DNA from 3 places in the Arthrobacter sp. TJ-263 genome. Region 2 is predicted to be linked to each of the others. Evidence: predicted binding sites of a transcription regulator. Region 2 holds the regulator's gene; each other region holds the start of a gene.

Region 1 (7,023 bases), on a different contig from region 2:
TGCAGCAGGTCCGCGGTGGTCGGGTCCTCCTCGTCGATCTGGTCGTGGACGTCCCGCATGGTCTTGACGGTGGCGTTCAGCATCCGGACCACGAGGCCCACGGTGTCCTTGGTCGAGACGAGGCCGGCCGGGAACGGATCGATCTTGGTCCCTTCGGCCACGGCCACGCTGCGGCCGTCGGGCACGGCGTGCAGTGCGCGCATCCGCTCCGCCATCTCGTCCGCGAATGCGCGGGCGTCCTCGATGATCTCGTCCAGCTGCAGGTGAAGGTCACGGAAGTTCTTGCCGACCACGTTCCAGTGGGCCTGCTTGCCCTGCAGGTGCAGTTCGATGAGGTCGACGAGAACAGCCTGCATGTTGTCTGTGAGAGTGGGTGATGCCTTCATGGATCCTCCAGTGCTAGAGAGATTTTCTCCTCCCGGGCGGGCGCCGGAGGCGCTGATTCCTGCCGGAAGGACTTCTTTCACCCTAGCCCTGCGCGTTGGCCAATTCCAGCCGCTCTGCCTACGCTAAGGGGACTTACGGTTTCGTCGTGTCGCATGCCCTGCGAAGGGGTTCGGACGGCGCCGGAGTCCGACCAAGGAGGAACCGTTTTGGCTTCAGTGCAGGAATCCATCGACGTATCAGTACCGGTCAGCACCGCCTACAACCAGTGGACGCAGTTCGAGAGCTTCCCCCGGTTCATGGGCGGCGTGGAGTCGGTCACGCAGACCTCGGACACCTCCACGCACTGGGTGACCAGCATCGGGGGCGTGCATCGCGAGTTCGATGCCGAGATCACCGAGCAGCACCCCGACGAGCGTGTGGCGTGGACGAGCACCGACGGGAAATCCCATGCCGGCGTGGTCACCTTCCACCGCCTGGACGAGAACACCACGCGGCTCATGGTGCAGATCGACTGGCACCCGGAGACGTTCATCGAGAAGGTCGGGGCCGTCGTCAACGCCGATGCCTCACAGGTGAAGGGGGACCTCAAGCGGTTCAAGGCATTCATCGAGAAGAGCGGCGGCGAGACCGGCGCCTGGCGCGGCGACGTCGCGGCACCGCCCTCGGGTGTCACGTCCGAGGGGGAGCCGGCTAACGGCACTTGGCCCGACACCTCGGCGGACGATCCCGAGTCGGGCGGCCCGCGCGTCGGCTGACGGGCCCGGTGCCGCAGGAGGCGGATCCCGTCGGGGGTCCGCCTTTCCGCGTCCTAGGGGATGTCTCCCACCTCGATGGATGCGATCGCGTCGGTGGCCTGGCGTGACAGTTCCGGTGAGATGGGCGAACTCCTCGTGGCCTCTGCGGCTCCGACCTGGCCTTCCTCGCTGACGGCGTAGGTGCCGAATGCGCGCACGACGTCGGCGGTCGCCTCGTTCTCGTACCGCGAGCAGTACACGTGGTAGGACACCAGGACCAGCGGGTAGACCCCGGGTTCGCTGGTCCTCCGGTCGAGGTCCAGGGCGATGTCGTGGTCCTTGCGTCCGGGCACGCGGCCCGCGAGGTCGACGGCGGCCGCGGCGGCCTCGGAGCTCACGTCCACGTAGTCTCCGCCGACCTTCAGTGCCACCCGTCCGAGGGGACCGCCGACGGCGGAGTCATCGGCATACGTCACGGCGCCGACGGTGGCGGCCACGGTGCTGACCACGCCTGCGTTTCCCTTGGCGTTCTCGTTGGCGAGGCCCGCCGGCCACGTCCCGTCGGCCTCCTCGGTCCAGATCTCCGGGACCACGGCGTGGAGGTAGTCGGTGAAATTCTCGGTGGTGCCCGAGTCGTCGGAGCGGCTCACTGCCGCGATGGACAGCGCGGGGAGGTCGACGTCGTTCTGCGCGGTGATCGAGGGATCGTCCCACCTGGTGATCTCACCGCGGAAGATCCGGGCGACGGTGGCGGCGTCAAGGTTCAGTGCCGAGATCCCGGGCAGGTTGAACGCCACGCTGATCGGCGAGACGTAGGCGGGGATGTTGAAGGCGCCGTCCGGTCCGCACGCCTCTGTGGACTCCGTGAGTTCCTCGTCGCTGAGGTAGGCATCCGAGCCGGCGAAGCCCACGGCGCCTGCGAGCAGCGCACCGCGTCCCGCACCGGAACCATCTGGCGAGTACTGCACCTGGGCTCGGGGGTACACGGCGGAGAACCCCGTGCGCCACGCATCCATGGCCGGTCCCTGAGCGGAGGACCCGGAGGCCGTCACTGCGCCCTGGAGTCCCATGTCGCCGTTCCTGGCTGCCGCTTCCTGCTCCGGCCCGAGGGGATAGTCGGATCCGCAGGCGGTCAGGCCGAGGGCGACGGCGAGCGTCAGGGACAGGGCGGTACGAATTCTCACCCCGGTCACGTTACAGGTGGCCGTCCGGTGAACCCAAGGTGGACGGCAGGTGGACGGACCCTCAGCGGGCGGGGCGGGTCAGGCGTGACGGAGGCGGTAGCCGTCCGCCCGGTGGACGAGCCGCCGGCCGCCGCCGTCGTTCAGCAGGATCCACACCACGGAGGCGTCGTCGGTCCTCATGTCCAGGACACCGCCGAGCTGGGGGCCCGTGGCGTGGTGGAGGGTGACATGCTGGCCGCGCGTGAAGCCCGACCAGTCCTGGACCTCGGAATCGGGGGCTGCAGGGAGAGCGTTCATGGTGGGCCTTTCGGAAGGTTCCGGGACTCCAACGCTAGCCACGCTTCCTGAACGGCGCGTGAATGGCTGCTGAAGGTTGAGGCCGCTTTCGTCGCGGCGAGGTCACAGCGTCCGCCAGTCCCCGCTCGTCAGGTGCGACCCCGCCTGGGGTCCCATGAGGAGCATGCCGCCGTCGACCACGAACGATGCCCCGTTGACGTAGCTGGAGGCACCGGAGGCGAGGAAGGCGACGACGTCCGCGATCTCCTCGGGCGCGCCGGGGCGTCCGAGCGGGATGCCGGGACGGTCCATGGAGTGGGGGTCCTGTTCCTCGGAGTCGTTCATGGGGGTGTTGATCTCGCCGGGCAGCACGGCGTTGGCGGTGATGCCCCGGTCCGCCAGTTCGAGGGCGATGGTCCGGATGAGACCGCCGAGGCCGTGCTTGGAGGCGTCGTACGCCGCCGATCCCACGCGGGGCTGCTCCTGGTGCACGCTGGTGACGGCGATGATGCGTCCACCGCGGCCGCCGTCGATCATGTGCCGTGCCGCGCGCTGGAGACAGACGAACGCACCGTCGAGGTTCGCGCCCATGGTGCCGCGCCACGTGTCCCAGTCCGTCTCCATGAACATGGTGCCGCCGTTGACGCCGGCGTTGTTGACGAAGACGTCGAGCCCGCCGAGTTCGTGAGCGAGCTGGTCGACGACGTCGCCGCAGGCCGGCGCGTCCGTGGTGTCGAGTCGCGCGACGGCGGCCCGCGCGCCCTTCTCCCGTACGAGCCGCGCGGTCTCCTCGGCTCCCTCCCGGTCGGAGTGCCAGGTGACGCCGACGTCGCAGCCCGCCGCGGCGAGGGCGATGGCCGTCGCGCGGCCGATGCCGGAATCGGAACCCGTGACGATTGCTCTGCTCGGTGTGAAGTCCATGTCCCCATCCTTCGCACCCGGCCGCGCAGCATGCAAGGGGAACGTGGGGATCGACGCCGAGTACCCCCGGGCGGTTGTCCGGGGGTACTCGGGTGGGCGGTCCTACGCGTCGACGGCGCCCTGGGGGGCCGGATCGGAGGCGGAGGACCGTACCGGCTCGGCGGATTCCCCGCTGACCACCTCGATCTTGCGGGGCCTCGCGCGCTCGATGACGGGGATCGTCACGCTGAGGACGCCGTTCTCGTAGCGGGCGGCGATACCCTCCGTGTCGACGCCCTGGCCGAGGTTGAGCTGGCGCAGGAACGAACCGCTCTCACGCTCGCGGGTCAGCCACTTGACGCCCTCGGCACTGCGCAGCGTGCGTTCGGCGCGGATCGTCAGGAGCTGGCCGTCGACGTCGATGTCGACCGATCCCGGGTCGATGCCCGGGAGGTCCGCGGAGAGGACGTAGTGGTCCTTCTCCCGGTAGAGGTCCATCGGCATGAGGCGCAGTCCGGGGCGGCCCTCCAACAGGGCGCCGGTCACGCGGTCCAGCTCGCGGAAAGGATCGAATTTCATGGCCACGGGAAACAACTCCTTCGCTGATGCCACCGGCAGGTGGTTGGTTCTTCAGGGTTGAGCGCCCTCCGCTCAACTACGAAAAATGTTAGCACTCGGACCCGGCGAGTGCTAAGAGGTGGTGTTCGCTCAGGACGAAAACCCCGGGACGCAGAGAAGGTCCGTTCCGACGTATCGGTACGGACCTTCTCCGTGGTGCTGTCTCCAGCCGATCCTCGTGCCTGCGCGGGGCCTCGATCCCCGGGCCTTCCGCGTGTGAAGCGGATGCTCTACCAGACTGAGCTACACAGGCAACTGGTTCTCCCATAGCTTAGGCCATCCGGGCGCCGCGCCAAATTCCCCCGGTACGGCAGTGCGGGTGTGGCCGCGCCCGGATTCCCGCCGATAACCGTGCTGGTCATCGCTGTGCTGCCTCAGTAGCCTGAAGGAAAGCCTGCTGAGCGTTTTGGGCGCCTGCCGGGCACCACCGCACGAAGGGACAGCACCATGGACAACCAGGACATCCTGCAGCGCATCCAGACACTCGTCCAGGAAGAGCACGACCTCCGGGAGCAGCCCCAGGACGCCGGCGCGGGAGCGGAGCAGCAGGACCACGCCACCCGCCTCAAGCGCGTCGAGGAGGATCTCGACCAGTGCTGGGACCTGCTGCGCCAGCGCCGGGCGAAGGCCGACGCCGGAGAGAACCCGGCCGATGCCGGCACCCGTCCCGTCAGCCAGGTGGAGGGGTACCGCCAGTAATGGCCCTGCCCCTCGTGCTGTTCGACGTCAACGAGACCCTCTCGGACATGGGGCGGATGTCCCAGCACTTCGAGGAGGTCGGCGCTCCCCCGCAGCTGGCCGCGCTGTGGTTCGCCTCGGTGCTCCGTGACGGGTTCGCCCTCACGGCCGCCGGGTACAACGTGCCCTTCGGCGAGGTCGCCGATGATGCCCTCCGCACGGTCCTCGCGGGGCAGCCGCTCAACCGGGACGTCGAGGATGCGGTCGCGCACGTGATGACGAGCCTGCAGGGGCTGCCCCTCCACCCGGACGTCGTCGAGGGGTTCCGGGCCCTGACCGGCCGGGGCTTCGAGCTGGCAGCGCTCACCAACGGCGCTGCCGCGACCGCGGAGGCGCTCCTCGAGCGGGGAGGCGTCCGCGCCGACGTCGGCCCCGTCCTGTCCGTCGAGGACGCACCGCGATGGAAGCCCGCCCCGGAGTCCTATGCCTATGCCCTCCGGGCGATCCAGCGGGCGGCGGACGACGTCGTACTCGTCGCGGTCCACCCGTGGGACATTGACGGGGCCGCGCGGGCTGGTCTCCGCACGGTCTGGCTCAACCGCTCCGGGGGACCCTACCCGGCCGTCATGACACGCCCGGACCACGAGGTGCCGACGATCGCCGACCTGCCGGACCTCCTCGTCCGGGCCTGACGCTCGACCAACGAGCTGCTGCGGGAGGCAGGGCTCCTCACGGCGCAGGGCGCATCAAAAAAGCGTAAAGACGCCACATCCGCGACCGGTCGTCGGGTTGAATGAGCCACCGGTGCGGATCGTCCGCACCGGTCGCACCGTCCCCGGAGGTCGAGGGCATCCCCGTCACGTCACGCACCGCACCGGTCCGGAAGTTCCGCCGTTCCACGGCCGCCCGCCTGCACCGGGCCGCACACACCGTCGCTGTCCGGCTGGAACGGCTCGGTCCCCGCCATCCTGCCCAGGTGATCGTGCTGGGCTTCGGGGCGGCGATCCTCGTCGGTACGGTGCTGCTGATGCTCCCGAGCTCGAAGGTGGGAGCAGGAAGCGCCACGTTCCTCGAGGCGCTCTTCACGGCCACCTCCGCCGTCTGTGTCACCGGTCTGATCGTCGTCGACACGCCGGTCTACTGGACCGGTGCCGGCCACGTGATCATCCTGGGGCTCATCCAGGTCGGCGGCTTCGGCATCATGTCCTTCGCCTCCCTCCTGGGTGTCCTCCTGGCCCGCCGGATGGGCCTTCGCTCGCGCATCTCGACGGCGGCGGAGACCAAGAGCGTGGGTTTCGGCGACGTCCGCACCGTGCTCCTGGGCGTCCTGCGGATCACCCTGGTCGTGGAGTCCGTGACGGCGGTGCTGCTCGCCGCCCGCTTCCGGCTGCACTACGGCCACGACTTCGGGGAAGCGGTGTGGCTCGGGATCTTCCACGCGGTGTCCGCCTTCAACAACGCCGGATTCGCGCTGTTCAGCGACAGCCTGATCGGATTCGTGGGCGACCCGTGGATCTGCCTGCCGATCTGCGCCGCCGTCATCATCGGCGGGCTGGGCTTCCCGGTCCTCTTCGAGCTGCGCCGCCACTTCCGGTTCCCCCGGAAGTGGCACATGACCACCAAGCTCGTCCTGAGCGGCACGGTGGCCCTGCTCGTCCTGGGTACTGTCTGCATCACCCTCGTCGAGTGGTCCAACCCCGCCACCCTCGGGGCGATGCGGCCGCGGGAGCGGATCCTCGCGGGATTCTTCCAGTCCGTGATGACACGGACGGCCGGTTTCAACAGCGTCGACTTCGCGCACCTCGATCCGGTGACCCTCCTGGTCATGGACGTGCTGATGTTCATCGGAGGCGGCCCCGCCGGAACAGCCGGTGGCCTGAAGATCACCACGTTCGGGGTTCTGTTCTTCATCCTCTACACCGAGATCAGCGGAGGCACCGCCGTCAACGTCTTCGGCAAGCGCCTGCCCCGCTCCGCCCAGCGGCAGGCCATCTCGATCGTCCTGCTCGCCGTCGGGCTCGTCACCACCGCGACCATGTTCCTCATGCTCACCACCGACTTCGGCCTCGACCGGATCCTCTTCGAGGTGATCTCCGCCTTCGCGACGGTCGGCCTCTCCACGGGCATCACGGCCGGCATCCCGTCCGCGGGCCAGGTGGTCCTGATCCTCGTGATGTTCGCCGGACGCCTCGGCCCGGTCACCCTCGCCACGGCGCTGGCGCTGCGCTCCAAACCCCTCTACTACG
Region 2 (7,023 bases):
CGGCCGTCGAGGAGCGCAGCACGTGCGGGCCCAGGCGCGCAGCATCGGCTCCGGCGGCGCGCAGCTTCCCCAGTTCCGCCTCACTGATCCCACCCTCCGGTCCGACGACGACGGCCGTCGAGGTCCCGTGCGACGGCCCGCCCGCGAGCAGCGCGGACACCTGGTCGGCGAGCGGGAGGTCGGCGTCCTCGTGGAGGACGATCATGCGGTCGACGGTCTCCGCCCACGCGGCCAGCCGCGACGTGTCCATCACGGCATGGACCTCGGGCACGAACGAGCGCCGCGACTGTTTCGATGCCGCCGACACGAGCGACACCCACTTCTGCCGGCCCTTCTCGGCCTTGTCGCCGCGCCAGCGCACGATGCTCCGCTCGGCATGCCAGGGCACGACGGCGTCGATCCCGAGTTCGGTCGCCGCCTCCACGGCCTGCTCGTCGCGTCCGCCCTTGGCGAGGGCCTGGACGAGGATCAGCCGGTGCCGCGGTGCGGGCTCCTGGCCGGCCGTCTCCACGGCGACCTCGACGGTCCCGCTCCCGACGGCCGTGATGACGCCGCCGATCCGGAAACCGGCACCGTCGGAGACATCGAGGTGCTCGCCCGCGCCGAGGCGGCGGACGGTCGCAGCGTGCCGCCCCTCGTCCCCGCCGAGCACGAAGACACTGCCGGGGGTCGCCGCACGGACCGCCTCACCCGGTCCGAAGAACAGGGGACGCGTCATGGTCAGCGGTTCCCGAGCCGCTCCCGCAGGCGGGCGAAGACACCGGAGCCGCTGCTGGCCAGCTGGCCGTCGGTGTACTCCTCGTTGCGCAGCTCGGCCAGCTTGCGCAGGAGCTCCTCCTGCTGCGGGTCCACGTTGCGCGGGGTCTCGACGTTGAGGTGGACCCGCAGGTCACCCCTGCCCTGGCTCCGCAGGTGCGTGACGCCGAGTCCCCGCAGGGTCAGGATCTCGCCGGGCTGCGTGCCGGGCTTGATATCGAGCTCCTGGTCGCCGTCGTAGGTGTCCAGGTGCACCGTGGTGCCGAGCGCCGCCGCCGTCATGGGGACGCTCAGTGTCACGTGCAGGTCGTCGCCGTCGCGCAGGAAGGTGGAGTCGGTGGCGACCCGGATCTCGACGTACAGATCGCCCTGCGGTCCGCCGGCCGTCCCGGCCTCGCCCTGGCCGGCCAGCTGGATGCGCGTGCCGGTGCTGACGCCCGCGGGGACCTTGATGGTCAGGGTGCGGCGGGCGCGGACGCGGCCCTCGCCGCTGCACTCGTGGCAGGGGCTGGGGATGACGGTGCCGAAGCCCTGGCAGGTGCCGCAGGGGGCGCTCGTCATGACCTGGCCGAGGATCGAGCGGACGGCCCGCTGGACCTGGCCCGACCCGCCGCAGATGTCACAGGTGCGGGGTGAGGTGCCGGGCTGGCAGCAGCTGCCGTCGCAGGTGGGACACGTCTCCGCGGTGTCCACCTCGATCTTCTTGTTGGTGCCGAAGACGGCGTCCTTCAGATCGATGCGCACGTTGATGAGCGCGTCCTGTCCCCGACGCGTCCGCGAGGGGGCGCCGGCCTGCTGGCCACCGCCGCCGAAGAAGGTCTCGAAGATGTCCTGGAAGGCGAAGCCCGAGCCCGAGTACCCGGCGCCGTAGCCGCTGTCCGTCCCGTTCTCGTTGCCGGTGGTGTCGTAGACCCGCCGCTTCTGGGGGTCGGACAGCACCTCGTAGGCGTGGCTGACGCGCTTGAACTCCTCCGACGCGTCCGGACCCGGGTTCACGTCGGGGTGGAGCTTCCGGGCGAGCTTGCGGTACGCCTTCTTGATTTCCTCCCCGGTTGCACCCTGCGCTACACCGAGGACCTCATAGTGATTACTCACTCGTACACATCACTTCCTGTTGAACGTTCTGTCATCTGCTCGCCGGCTGTGCCGGCGGAAAGGCCGTGGTCGGCCGTGGGCGGCCGTCGACTACCCAGAACCGCTGCCCGCTCCCGTGTTATTCCTCGAGGATCCTCGAGAGGTAGCGGGCGACGGCGCGCACCGCCGCCATCGTCGTCGGGTAGTCCATGCGGGTGGGGCCGAGGATCCCGAGCTTCGCTCCGGCATCCGGTCCGTACCCTGTCGCCACCACGGAGGCCTCCGACAACCCTCCGTAGGGGTTCTCGCTCCCGATCCGCACCGAGATGCCGCGCGCGTCGTATTCCATCTCCGACAGCAGCCTCAGCATGACCACCTGCTCCTCGAGAGCCTCCAGGACGGGGCCGATGCTCAGCGGGAAGTCCCCGGTGGAGCGGGCCAGGTTGGCCGTCCCGGCCAGCAGGATGCGATCGTCCCGTCCGAGCCCGGCGAGCTGTTCGAGTGCCCTGACGATCGTACCCCCGTGGGCACGGAGGCCTGGAGGGAACTGCGAGAGGGCGAGGCCGAGCTCACCCGGGAGCGCCGCGAGCTTCACGCCCGACACGGCGGACAGGATGCGCTGCTTGAGCTCGGCGAGCTCGGACTCCTCGATGTCCGCGTGGGTCCGTACGATGCGCTGCTGCACGGTGCCGTTCGTCGCGATCAGGACGACGAGGATCTGCTGCGGGGCCAACAGCACGCATTCGATGTGCCGCACGGACGCCCCGCCGACGCGGGGGAACTGGACGACGGCCACCTGGTGGGTGATCTGCGCGAGCAGCCTCACCGTGCGGTCCATGACGTCGTCGAGGTCCTCCGCACCCTCGAGGAGGGTCTGGATGGCCTTCTTCTCCGGCGCGGACAACGGCTTGACCTCGGAGATGCGGTCCACGAACAGGCGGTAGCCCTTGTCGGTGGGGATGCGTCCCGAGCTGGTGTGCGGCGCGGTGATCAGGCCCTCCTCCTCGAGGACGGCCATGTCGTTGCGGATGGTGGCCGAGGAGACGCCGAGCCGGTGGCGGTCCACCAGGGCCTTGGACCCGACGGGCTCCCGGGAGTGGACGTAGTCCTCGACGATGGCCCGGAGCACCTCCAGGCGTCGCGGTTCACTCATTCCTGTGTCACCTCCGGCTCCGTTCCTCCCCTGGGCTCGCGTGGCAGGCGGGTACCCCCACGGTTAGCACTCGACACGCCCAAGTGCCAAGTCTAGTACGTCCGCTTCGATTGTTAGCATTGGGATCCCGGGCTGCGGCAGACCGTCGGAGCCCCCGTGGGAAGGACACACCCGGGATGGACTACAGCTGGGGAGCCCGCGACCTAGCGGCCCCGAAGCGGGTGGAACTCGCCGATGTCCCTGTGGAGAAGGACATGGTCCTCGAGGACGTCCAGAGCGGATTCGTGGGCGCGGTGGTCCGCGTCGAGAAGTCCGGCGGTCTCCACGTGATGGTGCTCGAGGACCGGCGCGGCAAGACGCGCACGTTCCGGCTCGGCCACGGCTTCCTCCTCGACGGACGCCCGGTCCACGTCGTCGCTCCCGTCCCGGGCGCCGCCCGCACCGCCGCCCGCACCGCCAACCGCACCGCCTCCGGCTCCGTGCGGGTGGAGAACGCGAGGGCCAGGACCGCCCGCGCGAGCAGGATCTGGGTGGAGGGCCAGCACGATGCCGAGCTCGTCGAGAAGGTGTGGGGCGACGACCTGCGCCTGGAGGGGATCGTCGTCGAGCCGCTGCACGGCGTGGACGACCTGGAAGGCGCCATCCGCGCCTTCGGCCCCGGTCCGCAGCGCAGGCTCGGCATCCTCGTCGACCACCTGCTCCCGGGCACCAAGGAATCCCGGATCGCGCAGCAGGCGATGACCGCTCCCGGGGCCCGCGGCAACGTGCTGATCGTCGGCCACCCGTACGTGGACGTCTGGCAGGCCGTGAAGCCGACGGCGCTGGGCCTGGCGGCCTGGCCCGTGGTCCCCCGCGGCCAGGACTGGAAGACGGGCATCCTGGCCGGTCTCGGCTGGCCCCACCACGACCAGGCCGCCGTGGCCAACGGATGGAAACGCATCCTCGGCCGGGTCAGCACCTACGCGGATCTGGAGCCTTCCCTGCTGGGCCGGGTCGAGGAAGTGATCGACTTCCTCACCGCGGCTCCGGGCGGTTCCTGAGCCGGGCGGTCCCGGCCACCACGTATCCTTGGATCACACTCCGGGGGAAGTTCTTCGACAGCCAGCAAAGGAATCCACGTTGTCCAATACCGCCGACCGCCAGCACCACGGACGGAGCGAGTCGCAGCCCGCATTCGAAGGCACTCCGGCGAACGCCCTTCCCCTGACGGCGTCGGAGGATCGCCAGTTCGCGACCCTGGCCCACTTCGGAGGGATCCTCGGATTCATCCCCTCCCTGCTGATCTTCCTCATCTTCAAGGATCGCGGCCCGTTCACGGCCCAGGAGTCGAAGGAGGCGCTGAACTTCACGCTCCCTCCCACGATCCTCGCGCTGGTTACCTGGCTGCTCTCCCTGGTGCCGGTCGTCGGCGGGGTGTTCGCCGTCGCCAACGCCCTCATCTGGCTGACGATCACCATCTTCTCGGTGAACGCCGGCATCCAGGTGAACCGCGGCCGGCCCTACCGCTACCCCCTGAACCTGCGCCTCATCCGCTGAACCACCGACCCGTTCCGGATGGGTCGGTGGGCGGCCACCGGCTCAGTCGGGCAGCAGCCGGCGCACGACGGCATCCGCGAGCAGCCGACCCCTGAACGTCAGGACCACGCGACCCGCGAAGGCCGCCGCCGGCTCGACGAGCCCGTCCGCGATCAGGCCCGCGACGGCCCGACGGCCCGACGACGTGAGGGTGTCGGCGGCAAGCCCCTCCCGCAGGCGCACCCGCAGCATCACGTCCTCGACGTAGCGGTCCTCGTCCGACAGGACCTCGCGTCCGGCCGCCGGGGAACGGCCCGCCGCCAGGGCGTCCGCGTAGGGGCGTGGGTGCTTCACGTTCCACCAGCGGGTGCCGCCGACGTGCGAGTGGGCTCCCGGGCCCGCTCCCCACCAGTCACTGCCGCGCCAGTAGGCCAGGTTGTGCCGGCAGGCGTCGGCGGGGGTGCGCGCCCAGTTGCTCACCTCGTACCACTGCAGCCCGCCCTCGGTGAGCATCTCGTCCGCGAGGGCGTACTTGTCGGCGTGGTCGTCGTCGTCGATCGGCGGCACCTGCCCGCGGCGGATGCGCGATGCGAGCTTCGTCCCGTCCTCGATGATGAGGGCGTAGGCGGAGATGTGGTCGGGGCCGTAGAACAGCGCCGTGGCCAGGGATGTCCGCCAGTCCTCCAGGGACTCCCCCGGGGTGCCGTAGATCAGGTCGAGGCTGACCTTCAGCCCGGCCTCCCGGGCCCATTGCACGGCCTGCGGGACGCGCTCCGGGGAGTGGGTCCGGTCGAGGACCGCCAGGACGTGCGGCACGGCGGACTGCATGCCGAAGGAGATCCGGGTGAAGCCGGCCTCCCGAAGGACCCCCAGCGATTCCGGCGTGACGGAGTCCGGGTTCGCCTCGGTGGTCACCTCGGCGTCGGGCGCCAGTCCCCACCGGTCACGGGCCGCCCGGAGGATCGCCGCGAGGTCCTCCGCGGGGAGCAGCGTGGGCGTCCCGCCCCCGAAGAAGACCGTCGCCAGTGGCCGTGGTGGCACACCCGAGGCTTCGAGCACCCGGGCGCCGAGGGCGAGTTCCGTGAGGACGGAGCCGGCGTACGCGTCCTGCGAGGCGCCGCCGCCGAGCTCCGTGGCCGTGTAGGTGTTGAAGTCGCAGTAGCCGCACCGGACGGCGCAGAACGGGATGTGGACATAGAGGCAGAAGGCGCGGTCGACGGCTCCCCGCGCTGCGGAGGACGGCAGGACGCCGTCCTCCGGTGCCGGCAGGCCGAGCGGCAGGACGCTAGGCATGACGTCCCGTCCACCCGGAACAGTGGCGCATCACTTCTTGGCTTTGTCCTTCGACTCGTCGGAGGACAGGGCCGCGATGAAGGCTTCCTGGGGAACTTCCACGCGCCCCACCATCTTCATGCGCTTCTTGCCTTCCTTCTGCTTCTCGAGCAGCTTGCGCTTGCGGGTGATGTCGCCGCCGTAGCACTTGGCGAGGACGTCCTTGCGGATCGCGCGGATGCTCTCCCGGGCGATGATGCGGGCCCCGATCGCGGCCTGGATGGGGACCTCGAACTGCTGGCGCGGGATCAGCTCGCGGAGCTTGCCCGTCATCATGACGCCGTACGCATAGGCCTTGTCGCGGTGGGTGATGGCACTGAAGGCGTCCACCTGCTCGCCCTGCAGGAGGATGTCCACCTTGACGAGGTCGGACACCTGGTCGCCGTCGGCCTTCCAGTCGAGGGACCCGTAGCCGCGGGTCTTGGACTTCAGCAGATCGAAGAAGTCGAAGACGATCTCCGCGAGCGGCAGCCGGTACCGGATCTCGACGCGCTCCTCGGACAGGTAGTCCATGCCGCCGAGGACACCGCGGCGCTGCTGGCAGAGCTCCATGATGGCGCCGACGAACTCGGACGGTGCGAGGATGGTCGCCGACACCATGGGCTCGCGCACCTCGGCGATCTTGCCCACGGGGTACTCGCTGGGGTTGGTCACCTTCAGCACGCGCTTGTCCTCGAGGGTGACCTCGTACTCCACGTTCGGTGCGGTGGAGATGAGGTCGAGGTTGTACTCGCGCTCGAGGCGCTCGCGGGTGATCTCGAGGTGCAGCAGCCCGAGGAAGCCGACGCGGAACCCGAAGCCCAGCGCGGCCGAGGTCTCGGGCTCGTAGACCAGGGCGGCATCGTTCAGGGTGAACTTCGCGAGGGCATCGCGCAGCACGGGATAGTCGGTGCCGTCCAGCGGATACAGACCCGAGAAGACCATGGGCTTCGGATCCTGGTACCCGCCCAGCGACTGGGCGGCCGGCTTGGCCAGGTTGGTGACGGTGTCGCCGACCTTCGACTGGCGGACGTCCTTGACCCCCGTGATCAGGTAGCCCACCTCGCCGACGCCCAGACCCTTGCTGGGCTTGGGCTCGGGGGAGCTGACGCCGATCTCGAGCAGCTCGTGGCTGGCCCGTGTGGACATCATCTGGATGCGCTCGCGCGGGCTGAGCTTGCCGTCGACGACCCTCACGTAGGTGACCACGCCGC
Region 3 (7,023 bases), 700 kb from region 2:
CCGCTCGATGGTGCGCAATATGACCATCGCGGCGGATCTGGGCTACCTGAACATCCCGCAGGGCCTGCTGGTGGACTTCAAGAAGCTCGAGCGCAGCGACGACCACAAGGTGGTCCTCATCTGCACGGGCTCGCAGGGTGAGCCGATGGCCGCGCTCTCGCGCATGGCCAACAACGACCACGCCATCCGGATCACCGAGGGTGACACGGTGCTGCTGGCCAGCTCCCTCATCCCGGGCAACGAGAACGCGATCTACGGCATCATCAACGCGCTCACCGAGATCGGCGCCAACGTGGTCCACAAGGGCAACGCGAAGGTGCACGTCTCCGGCCATGCCAGCGCCGGCGAGCTCGCCTACTGCTACAACATCGTCAAGCCCCGCAACGTCATGCCCGTGCACGGCGAGTGGCGGCACCTGCGGGCCAACTCGGAGATCGCCGTCGCCACCGGCGTCGATCCCCGCAACGTGGTCCTCGCGCAGGACGGCGTGACCGTGGACCTCGTCCGCGGCCGCGCGACCATCTCCGGCAAGGTGGACGCCGGACTCGTCTTCGTCGACGGCGACAGCGTGGGCGGCATCACCGAGGAGGACCTCGTGGAGCGCCGCCGCCTGGCCGAGGAGGGCGTCGTCACGATCCTCGCGATCATCGACCCGGACAACGGCAACATGGTCGAGGCACCCGAGTTCTTCACCAAGGGCTTCTCCTGCTCCGACGAGGACCTCGACAAGGCCGGCGCCGCCGTCGAGAAGGCGCTGCGCGATGCCGCCTCGAACCGCCAGGGCGGCCGCCGCCAGGACCCCGAGGACATCATCGAGCGGGCCACGGCCAACTGGATGCGCCGGTTCTACAACCGCCAGCCCGTCGTCAACGCGATCGTCGTCGACGCCTGACCCCGGCGCACTGCGCTGAAGCCCCGGTACCCGTTGGGTGCCGGGGCTTCGTCGTTGCCGGAGCCGGCGGCGTCGGATCCGGGTGTCCCGACCTGCCCACCGGGCGACGCCGCGGAGTGGGCAGGAGCGACGCCGACGCCACGACGGCCCGGACGCAGAAGCACCCCGGCTCAGCGGAGCCGGGGGGCCTCTGGGACGCAGCGGGCCGGAGCCCCTGTGACTAGTGCGAGTGGCCGTGGCCCTCATCGTCGGACGGCTCGGGCTTCTCGACCACGAGCGTTTCCGTGGTGAGCACCAGGGCAGCGATCGAGGCCGCGTTCTGCAGGGCCGACCGCGTCACCTTGACCGGGTCGATGATGCCGGCGTCGACGAGGTTCTCGTACTCGCCGGTGGCGGCGTTGAAGCCGTGGCCCACCTCGAGGTCCGAGACCTTCGCGACGACGACGTAGCCCTCGTGGCCGGCGTTCTCGGCGATCCAGCGCAGTGGCTGGGCGAGCGCGCGGCGGACGAGCCCGACCGCGGTGGCCGCGTCGCCCTCGAGTGCCAGGACGTCGGGGTCGGTGTCGAGTGCCTTGCCGGCGTGGACCAGCGCGGAACCGCCGCCGGCCACGATGCCCTCTTCGAGAGCCGCACGCGTCGAGGACACGGCGTCCTCGATGCGGTGCTTCTTCTCCTTGAGCTCCACCTCGGTGGCGGCGCCGACCTTGATCACGCCGATACCGCCGGCGAGCTTCGCGAGGCGCTCCTGGAGCTTCTCGCGGTCCCAGTCGGAGTCGGTGCGCTCCACCTCGGCGCGGATCTGCGCCACGCGGTCGGCGACGTCGGACTCGCTGCCGGTGCCGTCCACGATCGTGGTGGCGTCCTTGGTGACGGTGATCCGGCGTGCGGAACCGAGCACCTCGAGGCCCACCTGGTCCAGCTTGAGGCCGAGGTCCGGCGAGACGACCTGCGCACCCGTGAGGGTGGCGATGTCCTGCATCATGGCCTTGCGGCGGTCACCGAAGCCCGGAGCCTTGACGGCGACGACGTTGAGGGTGCCGCGGATCTTGTTGACCACCAGGGTGGAGAGCGCCTCGCCCTCAATGTCCTCGGCGATGATGAACAGCGGCTTGCCGGCCTGCAGGGCCTTCTCGAGCAGCGGCAGGAATTCCGCCAGCGAGGAGATCTTGCCGGAGTTGATGAGGATGAGCGCGTCCTCGAGGACGGCTTCCTGGCGCTCGGCGTCGGTCACGAAGTACGGGGAGAGGTAGCCCTTGTCGAACTGCATGCCCTCGGTGAGGACGAGTTCGGTCTGCGTGGTGGAGGACTCCTCGATGGTGATCACACCATCCTTGCCGACCTTGTCGAAGGCCTCTGCGAGGAGATCGCCCACCTCGGTGCTCTGGGCGGAGATGGAGGCGACGTCGGCGGTCTGCTGACCGACGACCTCGCGGGCGTTCTCGAGCAGGCGCTTGGCGACGGCCTGGACCGAGACCTCGATGCCGTGCTTGAGCTGACCCGGGGCGGCGCCGGCGGCCACGTTGCGGAGGCCTTCCTTGACGAGTGCCTGGGCCAGGACCGTGGCGGTGGTGGTTCCGTCACCGGCGACGTCGTTCGTCTTGGTGGCGACCTCCTTGGCGAGCTGGGCGCCGAGGTTCTCGTACGGGTCGTCGAGCTCCACCTCGCGGGCGATCGTGACGCCGTCGTTCGTGATGGTGGGGGCGCCCCACTTCTTGTCGAGCACGACGTTGCGTCCGCGGGGGCCCAGCGTCACCTTGACGGTGTTCGCGAGCTTGTCCACGCCGGCCTCGAGGGCACGGCGGGCGGCGTCGTTGAATTCCAACTGCTTTGCCATTCGTTGGTTCCTTTCAGGCTTGTGCAGCGAGAAAAACCCCGGCCACTTCGGGCCGGGGCTTCTCCAATCGGGGTGTTACTTGACGACGATCGCGAGGACGTCGCGGGCGGAGAGCACGAGGTACTCCTGGCCGCCCTGCTTGATCTCGGTTCCGCCGTACTTCGAGTAGATGACGATGTCGCCCTCGGCGACGTCGACGGGAACGCGGTTGCCGTTGTCATCGACGCGGCCGGGTCCGACAGCTACGACTTCGCCCTCCTGGGGCTTCTCCTTGGCGGTGTCCGGGATGACGAGGCCGGAAGCAGTGGTCTGCTCGGCTTCGAGCGGGCGGACAACGATACGATCCTCAAGCGGCTTGATAGAGACCGACACGGGCTCTCCTTTGCGTTCGATACCAATGGACTGGGGCCGTCGGGCGGGGCGTGAACCGTCGTCGCGGTGCCGGCGAACGCTTCCCTCGGGATTAGCACCCGTAGTGAGTGAGTGCCAACTCCGACTGTATGCAAGGGCTGGCACTCGGTCAAGGCGAGTGCCAATCCATGGCCACTATCGATGGGCTGCGTCGACACATCTCCTAATACGTCATGCTTCGTTTGCGTAATTCACCGCGCTTCGCCTACATTCAGGCAGGTAAGGCTTTCCTTACTGCTTGGTCCCCCGGCCGCCCGGCCCCTTCCCCCCGGAGTTCATCCATGTCACACGTGCGCCTCGCCGTCCTCTCCGCTGCCGCTGCAGCCACCCTCGCCCTGACGGCGTGCGGCGGATCCTCCGAAGCCGCCGGCGAGCCCGCAGCCTCCTCGACGGTCCCGGTCGAGCATGCGCAGGGAACCACCGAGGTGCCGGTGGACCCGCAGACGGTCTTCACGTTCGACCTCGGCGCTCTGGACACGCTCGACGCGCTCGGCGTCGAGGTGGCCGGCGTCCCGCAGGGCACCCTCCCCGAGCAGCTCTCGGCCTACGAGGGCGGGGACGTCACCGACATCGGATCCATGAAGGAACCGGACTTCGAGGCGATCGCTGCAGCCACCCCCGACCTGATCATCATCTCGGGCCGCGTCGCCGACTCCTACGACGAACTCTCCGCGATCGCGCCCACCATCGACCTGAGCGTCGACGCGGCCGATCCGATCGCGAGCTTCGCGGAGCACACGGAATCCCTCGGCCGGGTCTTCGGCGTCGAGGACGAGGTCGCCGACCGCCTGGCGGCCCTCGACGCCGCCATCGACGAGACGAAGGACGCAGCCTCCTCGGCGGGGGACGGCCTCGTCCTGATGACCAGCGCAGGCGAGATCACGGCGTACGGTGCCGGTTCTCGGTTCGGCCTGATCCACGACGTGCTCGGCGTCGATCCCGCCGCCGAGGTGAAGAGTGAGGGGACGCACGGCGAGGCCGTCTCCTTCGAGTACATCGCGGAGGTCGACCCCGCCCACCTGTTCGTGATCGACCGCGACGCCGCCGTCGGTGAGGCGGGAGCGGCAGGCGCGGCGGTCCTCGACAACGACCTCGTGAACGGGACGATTGCTGCGAAGAACGACGCCGTGACCTACCTCGACTCGGCAAGCTGGTACCTCATCGGTTACGGGCTGGACAACCTCGACGCCATGGTCTCGGCCGTCCACGAGGCCGTCGCGGCCTGATCCGCCCACCGCATCCCGCGGCAGGCGCCTCCATGCCAGCACTCGCCCTCCGGCCGCAGCGGCCGGTCCAGCAGCACGGTTCCACCGGATCACCCGCCCTGTGGCTGGCCGGTGGGGCCGTGCTGCTGCTCGCCCTCGTGAGCCTGTTCGTCGGCGTCTCCGACGTCTCGCCCGCGGACCTGCTGGCCGGTGACGCCGACGTCCGGCAGACCTTCCTCGTCAGTCGCGTGCCGCGGACGCTCGCGGTCGTCCTGGCCGGTGTGGCCCTCAGCATCGCCGGATTCATCCTGCAGCTCATGGCCCGGAACCGGTTCGTCGAACCCTCCACGGTGGGGACGGTCGAGTCCGCCACCGCAGGCATTCTCGTGGCCACGCTCGTCCTGCCCGCAGCGCCGATCGTCGGGAAGATGCTCGTCGCCGCCCTCTTCGCCATGGCCGGGACGGCCCTCTTCCTGACCGTCCTGCGCCGCATCCCGCTGCGCAACACGCTGATCGTCCCCCTGGTGGGCATCATGCTCGGCGGCGTCATCGCCGCGGTCACCACGTTCTTCGCCTACCGGTTCGACCTGCTGCAGACCCTCAACACCTGGATGATCGGTGACTTTTCGGGACTGGTCCGCGGCCGCTACGAACTGCTGTGGATCGTCGCCGTCCTCGCCGTGGTCGGTTACATCTGCGCGGACCGCTTCACGGTCGCCGGGATGGGCGAGGAGTTCACCACGAACCTGGGGCTGGACTACCGGCGCACCATGAACCTCGGCCTGGTGCTCGTGAGCCTCATCAGCGCCGTCGTCGTCGTGGTGGTCGGAGCCATCCCGTTCCTCGGACTGATCGTCCCCAACCTCGTGTCCCTGCTCATCGGCGACAACGTGCGCCGCGCCGTGCCCTGGATCGCCGTCGTCGGGGCCGGTTTCGTCCTCGCCTGCGACATCCTCGGGCGCATCATCCGCTTCCCGTACGAGGTGCCGGTGGGCGTGATCGTCTCCGTGGTGGGCAGCATCCTGTTCATCACCCTGCTCGTGAGGAGGAACGCCGGTGCGCGCTAGGACGGGGACCCTTCCCACCGCCGTCGTGCAGTCCGCACGGAGACCCGTACGGTCCCTCCCGCCCGCCGCCTGGCTGGTGGTCCTCGGCGTGACCGCTGCCGCGCTCGTCACGGCGTTCCTCCTGGTCGGCCTCGAGGGGAACCCCGCCTACGTGCTCCCCCGACGCCTGAACCGCGTGGGCGCGATGGTGCTCGTCGCCGTCGCCGTCGGGGTGTCCACGGTCCTGTTCCAGACCGTCACCGGCAACCGCATCCTCACGCCGTCGATCATGGGACTGGACGCGCTCTACATCCTGATCCAGACGGTGCTGGCCTTCGTGCTCGGCGCCGGGACACTCCTCACCCTGGGCGCTCCCGTCCGCTTCGCCGTCGAGGTGTCCCTGATGGTCGGCTTCTCCTGGCTGCTGTACCGGTGGCTGTTCTTGGGCAGCGGGCGCAGCCTCCACCTGCTGCTGCTCGTCGGGATCGTGTTCGGGGTGTTCTTCCGGGGCGCCTCGTCGCTCCTGCAGCGATTGATGGATCCGAGCGAGTACATCATCCTGCAGGACCTGTTCTTCGCGAGCTTCAACCGGGTCGATCCGCTGCTCCTGCTCATCTCCGCGGTCGCCGTCGCCGGGCTGTGCATCCCCGCCTGGCGGCTCCGACACCGGCTGGACGTCCTCGCCCTCGGCCGCGAGACCGCGGTGGGCCTCGGCGTCGACTACCGGCGCACCGTGACGCTCGTGCTCGTGGTCTGCTCGGTGCTCGTCGCCGTCTCCACCGCCCTCGTGGGCCCGACGACGTTCTTCGGCCTGCTCGTCTCCGCCCTCGCGTACCAGCTCTGCAACCAGTTCAGGCACGCCGTGGTGCTGCCCATCGCCGTCCTCCTCGGCGTGATCGCGCTCGTCGGCGGGCAGCTCGTCCTCGAGCAGGTCTTCGCCTTCGACACCGCGCTCAGCATCGTCATCGAGTTCACCGGCGGCATCGTCTTCCTCGTCCTCCTCCTGAAAGGCGTATCCGATGAAGGCCGTATCCGATGAAAGGCCGTCTCCGATGAAAGGCCGTCTCCGATGATCACCATCGACCGTGCCACCAAGCGCTACGGCGCCGCCACGGTGGTCGACGGCGTCAGCTGCACCATCCCCCGGGGCGGCGTCACCTCGATCATCGGTCCGAACGGCGCGGGCAAGTCCACGCTGCTGTCCATGATGAGCAGGCTCCTCCCGCTCGACGCCGGGTCGGTGGTGGTCGACGGACTGGACGTGAGCACGACGGCGGGCCCCGTCCTGGCGCGGACCCTGGCCATCCTGCGCCAGGAGAACCAACTCACCGTCCGGCTCTCCGTGCGCGACCTCGTGGGCTTCGGCCGCTTCCCGCACAACAACGGCCGCCCCACCGTCGTGGACCGCGAGCTCATCGAGCGGGCCCTCGCCTACCTCGACCTGACGGAGCTGGCCCACCGCTTCGTGGACGAGCTCTCCGGCGGGCAGCGCCAGCGGGCATTCATCGCCATGGTGCTGGCGCAGGACACGGACTGCATCCTGCTCGACGAACCGCTCAACAACCTCGACATGAAGCACTCCGTGGACATGATGCGCCTGCTCCGCCGCCTCGCCGACGACCTCGGGAAGACCGT

Evidence for each region. The regulator HrcA, encoded in region 2, represses chaperone genes, less so after heat shock. The targets are predictions, from matches to a motif close to TTNGCACTCGNNNNNNNCGAGTGCNAA.
Region 1: a site for HrcA is predicted at 4,149-4,175, ahead of AC4D2F_RS16275 (Hsp20/alpha crystallin family protein). Genes of this name have one in related genera too.
Region 3: a site for HrcA is predicted at 3,236-3,262, ahead of groES (co-chaperone GroES). Genes of this name have one in related genera too.

What each region holds. Positions count from the first base shown of each region.
Region 1 is NZ_JBZCNE010000003.1:443,666-450,688, reverse strand. Features, by position in the region: gene AC4D2F_RS16300 (Dps family protein) at 1-386, opposite strand, end outside; gene AC4D2F_RS16295 (SRPBCC family protein) at 603-1,142, shown strand; gene pstS (phosphate ABC transporter substrate-binding protein PstS) at 1,196-2,305, opposite strand; gene AC4D2F_RS16285 (hypothetical protein) at 2,384-2,602, opposite strand; gene AC4D2F_RS16280 (SDR family oxidoreductase) at 2,705-3,502, opposite strand; gene AC4D2F_RS16275 (Hsp20/alpha crystallin family protein) at 3,605-4,060, opposite strand; tRNA gene AC4D2F_RS16270 (tRNA-Val) at 4,279-4,352, opposite strand; gene AC4D2F_RS16265 (DUF2630 family protein) at 4,547-4,798, shown strand; gene AC4D2F_RS16260 (haloacid dehalogenase type II) at 4,798-5,469, shown strand; gene AC4D2F_RS16255 (TrkH family potassium uptake protein) at 5,571-7,023, shown strand, end outside.
Region 2 is NZ_JBZCNE010000001.1:573,702-580,724, forward strand. Features, by position in the region: gene AC4D2F_RS02690 (16S rRNA (uracil(1498)-N(3))-methyltransferase) at 1-718, opposite strand, end outside; gene dnaJ (molecular chaperone DnaJ) at 721-1,851, opposite strand; gene hrcA (heat-inducible transcriptional repressor HrcA) at 1,970-2,983, opposite strand; gene AC4D2F_RS02705 (DUF3097 family protein) at 3,160-4,023, shown strand; gene AC4D2F_RS02710 (DUF4870 domain-containing protein) at 4,103-4,519, shown strand; gene hemW (radical SAM family heme chaperone HemW) at 4,562-5,791, opposite strand; gene lepA (translation elongation factor 4) at 5,822-7,023, opposite strand, start outside.
Region 3 is NZ_JBZCNE010000001.1:1,275,982-1,283,004, forward strand. Features, by position in the region: gene AC4D2F_RS05985 (ribonuclease J) at 1-892, shown strand, start outside; gene groL (chaperonin GroEL) at 1,113-2,726, opposite strand; gene groES (co-chaperone GroES) at 2,802-3,098, opposite strand; gene AC4D2F_RS06000 (siderophore ABC transporter substrate-binding protein) at 3,419-4,363, shown strand; gene AC4D2F_RS06005 (ABC transporter permease) at 4,396-5,409, shown strand; gene AC4D2F_RS06010 (iron chelate uptake ABC transporter family permease subunit) at 5,399-6,427, shown strand; gene AC4D2F_RS06015 (iron ABC transporter ATP-binding protein) at 6,458-7,023, shown strand, end outside.